2 regions of the Ruegeria sp. L12 genome follow, and region 2 is predicted to be linked to the other one. Evidence: riboswitches for the same ligand, from Rfam matches in the RefSeq annotation. Region 2 holds a riboswitch; the other holds the start of a gene.
What was found. Region 2 has a riboswitch for thiamine pyrophosphate ahead of thiD (bifunctional hydroxymethylpyrimidine kinase/phosphomethylpyrimidine kinase). Riboswitches for the same ligand answer to the same signal wherever they lie in the genome.
Positions count from the first base shown of each region.

Region 1: another riboswitch for thiamine pyrophosphate. It lies ahead of thiB (thiamine ABC transporter substrate binding subunit); the one in region 2 lies ahead of thiD (bifunctional hydroxymethylpyrimidine kinase/phosphomethylpyrimidine kinase).

Region 1 is NZ_JBQFMH010000006.1:66,331-69,734, reverse strand. It holds gene ACR0K9_RS11340 (thiamine/thiamine pyrophosphate ABC transporter permease ThiP) at 1-796, opposite strand, end outside; gene thiB (thiamine ABC transporter substrate binding subunit) at 772-1,752, opposite strand; TPP riboswitch at 1,784-1,887, opposite strand; gene ACR0K9_RS11330 (ABC transporter substrate-binding protein) at 2,301-3,404, shown strand, end outside.
Region 2 is NZ_JBQFMH010000004.1:146,432-149,835, forward strand. It holds gene dnaK (molecular chaperone DnaK) at 1-605, shown strand, start outside; gene dnaJ (molecular chaperone DnaJ) at 680-1,828, shown strand; TPP riboswitch at 2,001-2,107, shown strand; gene thiD (bifunctional hydroxymethylpyrimidine kinase/phosphomethylpyrimidine kinase) at 2,154-2,957, shown strand; gene ACR0K9_RS08455 (FAD-dependent oxidoreductase) at 2,954-3,404, shown strand, end outside.

The DNA of each region.
Region 1 (3,404 bases), on a different contig from region 2:
GCCCACTTCCGAAGCCGTCGCCGCGCGAAAACCTCAGTGCGGCAAAGGCAGCAGCGGCTGTCAGGGCCAGTTGCAGCGCAGACAACAGCGCCGCCCGGCCCAAGTCGAATTCATAGGTAAAGGACTGATAGATCGCCAGTTCGATGGTCGTGGCGCGCGGTCCCCCACCCAAGGTCAGGGCGACGGCAAAGCTGGTCAGGCAAATCGCAAAGATCACCGCCAGCACGCCAGGCAGAATCCGCTTGAGCATCGGCAATTCGATCAGGCGGAACATCGTTCTGCTGTCACAGCCCAGTTGCGCGGCCAGACGAAACCTCTCAGCAGGGATTTCCTGCCACGCCTGCAAGACCAGACGCGTGGCCAGCGGCAGGTTGAAGAACACATGCGCCAACACAACGCCATGCAACCCGTAGATCCGTATCGGCGGCAGACCAAAGAGGCCCAGGACATCCGAAATCCACCCCGCGCGGCCAAAGACCTGCAACAACCCAAAGATCGCCACGATAACCGGCAGAATAAACGGTGCACCCAACAGCGCGATCAGGGCACGCCGCCCCGGAAATCGCCGCCGGGCCAGCGCGCGTGCCACCGGTATCGCCAATGCGACACTGAACAGGGCAGACAAAACCGCCTGCACAAGTGTGAAACGCAAAGCCACCCAATCCGCCGGGCCGAACCCACCGGCCGTATCAGCCCGCAGCGCAACAGCGGCCAGAGTCCCAAGGATCAGTGCAGCGACCAGAGTCGCCGCACCGATACCTGGCCAGGGACTTACTGGCTGAGCGCGCCCAGCCATTCCGCAAGCGCCTGATCACGTGCCACCGCGGCCTCTTCCGGAGAATACAGCAGCGATTTTTCTGGTTTGATCAGCGTGTCGAACCCATCCGGCAAACCGGACGCCGGGGTCACCGCCGGATACATCCAATTGGTGGTTGGAATGATCTGCTGAAACGCATCCGAGACCATGAATCGCAGGAACTGATCCGCCAGTTCTGACTGATCTGTTCCAGCCAGTTTGGCTGCAACTTCCACCTGCATGTAGTGGCCTTCGTCAAACGCGGCAGCCGCTTTACTGGCATCTTCTTCGGCAATCAGGTGATAGGCGGGCGACGTGGTATAGCTGAGTACCATATCCGCCTCACCCTCAAGGAACAGACCATAGGCTTCGGACCAGCCCTTGGTCACGGTCACGATATTGTCGGAAAGACCGGCCCAGATTTCCGGCGCTTCATCGCCATAAGCCGCCTTGACCCATAACAACAGACCCAGACCGGGCGTGGATGAGCGTGGGTCCTGAATGATGATCTTGGAGTCGCCATCGGCCAGTTCACGGAAATTCGCAGGTGCGCCGGCATCCGCATTATGGACAAAGGCAAAATATCCCCAGTCATACGGGGCAAACACGTCATCCGACCATTCGATGGGCAGCGCGTAGTCGGCGGCAATCGGGCTTGGTGCAAACAGACCGGTTTCCTTGGCTGCGGTGATCAGGTTCGTATCCAGCCCCAGCACCACATCGGCGTCCGAGTTTTCGCCCTCAAGCCGGATACGCGACAGCAGCGCAGCGCCGTCCTCGACGCCGACAAGGTTCAGGTCGCAGTCACAGACTGCCTCGAACGCTTCTTCTACTTTGGGGCCCGGACCCCAATCCGAGACAAAGCTGTCATAGGTATAAACGGTCAGCTGAGGCTTGTCGGCCGCCACGGCCGTTGTTGCACTCAGAAATCCCGCAGCAATCAGCAGATGTTTCATGTCATCCTCCATTGCGACGAGAGGGCAAGGATGGATGAACCGTCACCTTTCCCTCCGCCGGTTCTAGCCGGTTCAGGTTCAACGGGTTCGCCGATGGCATCTCAGCGTATTGATCACGCACCCCGAGGTAAGGGCTTGACTAGGTGGGAACGGATCAAAAGACAACCGGATTCTCGGTCTTTTGTGCCAGTCTTTGCTGGTCGGAATTGGATTGTATCAGGGGGCAGCCAAAACCATCTATATATCCGCGCGTATGACACCCGTCGGATCTCGGAAGCGAAGCGCGAATCCGGCTGACGAGATTCGACCCTGAATCGACGCGACCGACTCAAGCCACCGCAACAGATCCCCTTCAGAACGGACACGGCTGTATCCACAACCCATTGGCACCTTTAGTTTCTTCAATACATATAAAAATGTATAGACATATTATCATTTAATGTAACTATAAAAGTTAGGGTTGGACGCAATAGCCGTTCTTGAATAGGTTTGCCGCGCAGTTGGCAAGCGCAAGTAAGCATAGCGACCCGGGATGGAAGCGAAATTGATTGCAGCCCGGTCTGGCCACCGAACGGAGCGAATCCGACGATGGTAAGACCCTGACCTTCAAGCTTCGTGAAGGGGTCAAGTTCAGCGACGGGGCCGATTTCGACGCCGAGGTGGCGAAATGGAATCTGGAACGTTGGATGGGCAAGGACGATTTCAGCTGGATCGGCGTCTCCGACGCGATGGAATCGATAGAGACCGAAGGCTCGCACTGGCTGATCATCAACCTGAAACGCCCGGTTCCCGTTGCCTTGCTGGAACTGACCATCGTGCGCTTCCTGTCGCCCAACGCGGCGAATGCGGATGGCAATCAGACCGCGCCCGTAGGCACCGGCCCGTGGATGGTGATCGAAAATGACAACGCAGGCACCAAGCTGGTGCCGAACCGGAATTACTGGGGCGACGCGCCTGCCTTTGAAGCCGTCGAGCTGAAAGTGGTGCCCGATGAGCTGTCGCGCTCGAACGGGTTGCGCTCGGGCGATCTGGACGTGATCGGCGGTGACTGGGTGTCGCCCCTGTCGCCGCGTCGGGCGCGGGCGATGGAAAAGGCCGGGGACGCCACCGTCGTGGCCGAGCAGGGCACGACCGGCGTGTCACTGACCTTCTCGCCGAAATCGCCCAAGCTGCAGGATGCGCGGGTGCGCAAGGCGATCTCGCATTCCATCGACCGCAACGCCATCGTGGCGGTGCTGTATGAAGGCTTCGCCGATCCAATCAACAACGTCTTCCCCGGCGTGATCCCGGAAAGCGGCTCGCAAAACGAGGTGCCGACCCGCGACATCGAAGGCGCCAAGGCGCTGCTGGCCGAGGCCGGGTGGGAACAATCCGGCGGCGGCTGGACCAAGGATGGCGAGACGCTGGAACTGGAACTGATGTTGTCCGAAGAGGCGCTGCCCGGTTCGCGCCGTCTGGCCGAAATGGTGCAGGGCATGATCTCGGAAAGCGGGATCAAGGTGACCGTGTCTTCGGTGGATAACGCCACCATCCACGAACGCCGCCCGACCTTCGAATACGACCTGACGTTCATGGCCACCTTCGGCGCGCCTTACGATCCGCATGGCACGCTGGGCAACCTGTTCCTGTCCAACGTGGACAGTGGCCCGGAC
Region 2 (3,404 bases):
TGTTCCAGGGTGAGCGTGAAATGGCTGCGGACAACAAGATCCTAGGTCAGTTCAATCTGGAAGAGATCCCGCCCGCACCGCGCGGTATGCCTCAGATCGAGGTGACTTTTGATATCGATGCCAACGGCATTGTCTCGGTTTCGGCCAAGGACAAAGGCACCGGCAAAGAGCAGAAGATCACCATTCAGGCCTCGGGCGGTCTGTCGGATGACGACATCGAAAAGATGGTCAAGGACGCCGAGGAAAACGCCGAGGCAGACAAGGCCCGCAAAGAGCTGGTCGAAGCCAAAAACCAGGCCGAAAGCCTTGTCCACGCGACCGAGAAATCGATCGAGGAACATGGCGACAAGGTCGATCCGTCGACCGTCGAAGCGATCGAACTGGCGGTTGCCGCGCTCAAGGATGAGCTGGAATCGGATAATGCCGACAAGATCAAGTCGGGCATCCAGAACGTCACTGAGGCGGCCATGAAACTGGGTGAGGCGATCTACAAGGCGCAAGCGGAAGAGGGCGAAGATGAGCCCGCAGCCGCCGACGCAGCGCCGGGTGAAGATGACATTGTCGACGCCGAGTTCGAAGATCTGGACGACGACAAGCGTAACTAACGGGTAACCGGGCCAATTTGGGCCGGTCCGGTTGCCGGGCCGGCCCAATTACGTTGAGGCAGAAGGAAGAACTGATGTCCAAACGCGACTATTACGAAGTGCTCGGTGTGTCCAAGGGCGCTTCTGCGGATGAGATCAAGAAGGGCTTTCGCAAGAAAGCCAAGGAATTGCATCCTGATCGCAACAAGGACAATCCTGATGCCGAGTCGCAGTTCAAAGAGGCCAACGAGGCCTATGACGTGCTGCGCGATGCCGACAAAAAAGCCGCCTATGATCGCTTTGGCCACGCCGCCTTCGAAAACGGCATGGGCGGCGGCGGTGGTCGTCCCGGCGGTGGCTTTGGGCAGGGCGATTTCTCAAGCGCGTTCTCGGATGTGTTCGACGATCTGTTCGGCGACTTCATGGGCGGTCAGCGGGGCGGCGGCGGACGCCGTGCCGCACGCGGATCTGACCTGCGCTACAACCTGCGGGTGACGCTGGAAGAGGCCTATGCTGGCCTGCAGAAAACCATCAATGTGCCCACGGCGGTGGCCTGTTCGTCCTGTGAAGGTACAGGGACCGAAGGTGGCGTCGAACCCACCGCCTGCCCGACCTGTTCGGGGATGGGTAAGGTTCGCGCGCAGCAGGGCTTTTTCACCGTTGAGCGCACCTGCCCGACCTGTTCCGGTCTGGGGCAGATCATCAAGAACCCCTGTAAATCCTGTGGTGGCGCCGGTCGCGTCGAAAAAGAGCGCGCCCTGTCGGTCAACATCCCTGCCGGTGTCGAGACCGGCACCCGCATCCGTTTGGCGGGCGAGGGCGAGGCCGGAATGCGCGGCGGCCCTCCGGGTGATCTTTATATCTTCGTCGAAGTGTCCGACCACAAGCTGTTCGAACGCGACAGCGTGAACCTTTATTGCCGCGTGCCGGTCAGCATGGCCAAGGCTGCGCTGGGCGGGTCAATCGAGGTGCCCACCATCGACGGTGGCCGCGGCCGCGTCCAAATCCCGGCCGGCAGCCAGTCAGGCCGCCAGATGCGCCTGCGCGGCAAAGGCATGCCGGCCCTACGAGGAGGCGGCATCGGTGACATGTTCATTGAACTGGCTGTTGAAACGCCGGTCAATCTGACCAGCCGCCAGAAAGAACTGCTGCGCGAGTTTGACGATCTGGGCGAAGACAACCACCCGGAATCAAAAAGCTTTTTCTCTTCCGTCAAATCCTTCTGGGACGGTATGAAAGGCTGATACCGCACCAAGGGGGCTCAGTCCCCGCCGCCCTTTGGGCGACTCCCCCGAGATATTTATAGCCAGATGAAGTTGGGATCCCCTGCTTCATCTGGCCAAAAATATCCCGGAGCGCGAGGCAGAGCCTCGCAAAAAACACCTTGCGTCTTTCCTCCTTCCCTGAGATGTTCCGCGCCAACCGTTGGGGTGCCCTGATGAAGGGGCTGAGAGGTGCTGTTGCATCAACCCATCGAACCTGATCCGGGCAATACCGGCGTAGGGAACGGTCTCAACAAATCAGACGTTTTCCATGCCCCCGTTGCCCTCAAACAGATGGAGCACACGGATGGCACCTATTGCGTTGACAATCGCCGGATCCGACAGTGGCGGCGGGGCGGGAATACAGGCCGATTTGAAGGCCATGTCAGCTTTGGGCGTTTATGGCGCCAGTGTCATAACAGCTGTGACCGCGCAAAACACCCGAGCCGTGACAGCCGTGCATGGCATCCCATTGGATGTGATCACAGCACAGATCAATGCAGTCCTCGGTGATCTTGATGTGCGGGCGATCAAGATCGGCATGCTGGCCACACCTGACATCATTCAGGCGGTGGCGGATGCAACTTCTGGTTTCGAAGGTCCTATCGTGCTCGATCCGGTCATGACTGCCAAATCAGGGGATGCTCTGCTGGCGGATGAGGCGGTTCAGACGTTGCGAGAGCTTCTGTTGCCGCGCGCGACGGTGCTGACCCCGAACCTGCCCGAGGCCGCGCGGTTGCTCGATCGACCCTCAGCTGAGACGCCTGAAGACATGAATGCTCAGGGTCGGGCGCTGTGTGCGTTGGGCGCGAAATCTGTTCTGATGAAGGGGGGGCATGGCACCGGGGATGTTTGCCGCGATCTGCTGATCGAAGCCTCGGGGCCGGTCTATGAATTCAAGGCACCGCGGCAGGAGACCAGAAACACCCATGGCACCGGCTGCACTCTGTCCTCTTCGATAGCTGCTGGTCTGGCCCGGGACCTCACGCTCGTGGATGCTGTCGCGCAGGCGCATGGCTATCTGCAGGGCGCAATCTCGGCGGCGGATGATCTGAAGATCGGTCGGGGCCACGGGCCGGTACATCACTTTTACCGGGTCTGGCCCGCGTGATGGTCTGGTCCGTCATCGGGGCAGGTGTCGCCGGTCTGGCAGTGGCCAGTGAACTGGTTTCGCGCGGGGCGCAGGTGCAGGTGTATGATCCGGGCGGCCCACCGGGTCCGCATGGCTGTTCCTGGTGGGCCGGGGGGATGCTGGCCCGCTGGTGCGAATTCGAAAACGCCGAAGAACCGGTGTTGCGATTGGGGCAGATGGCCATCGACTGGTGGACTGCCCGCACGCAGGTGCATCAATGTGGCACGCTGGTTGTGGCTAATCCCCGTGACCTGCCGGACTTGCGCCGCTTTGCTCGTCGTACGCGCGGGTTTCAAGAGGTCAGTAACGGCGATATCGCCATGTTAGAGCCTGATCTACACGGGTTCAGCAGGGGCCTGCATTTCACGGACGAGGCCCATCTCGACCCCCGACAGGCCATGCTGGATTTATGCCGCGACCTGAAGG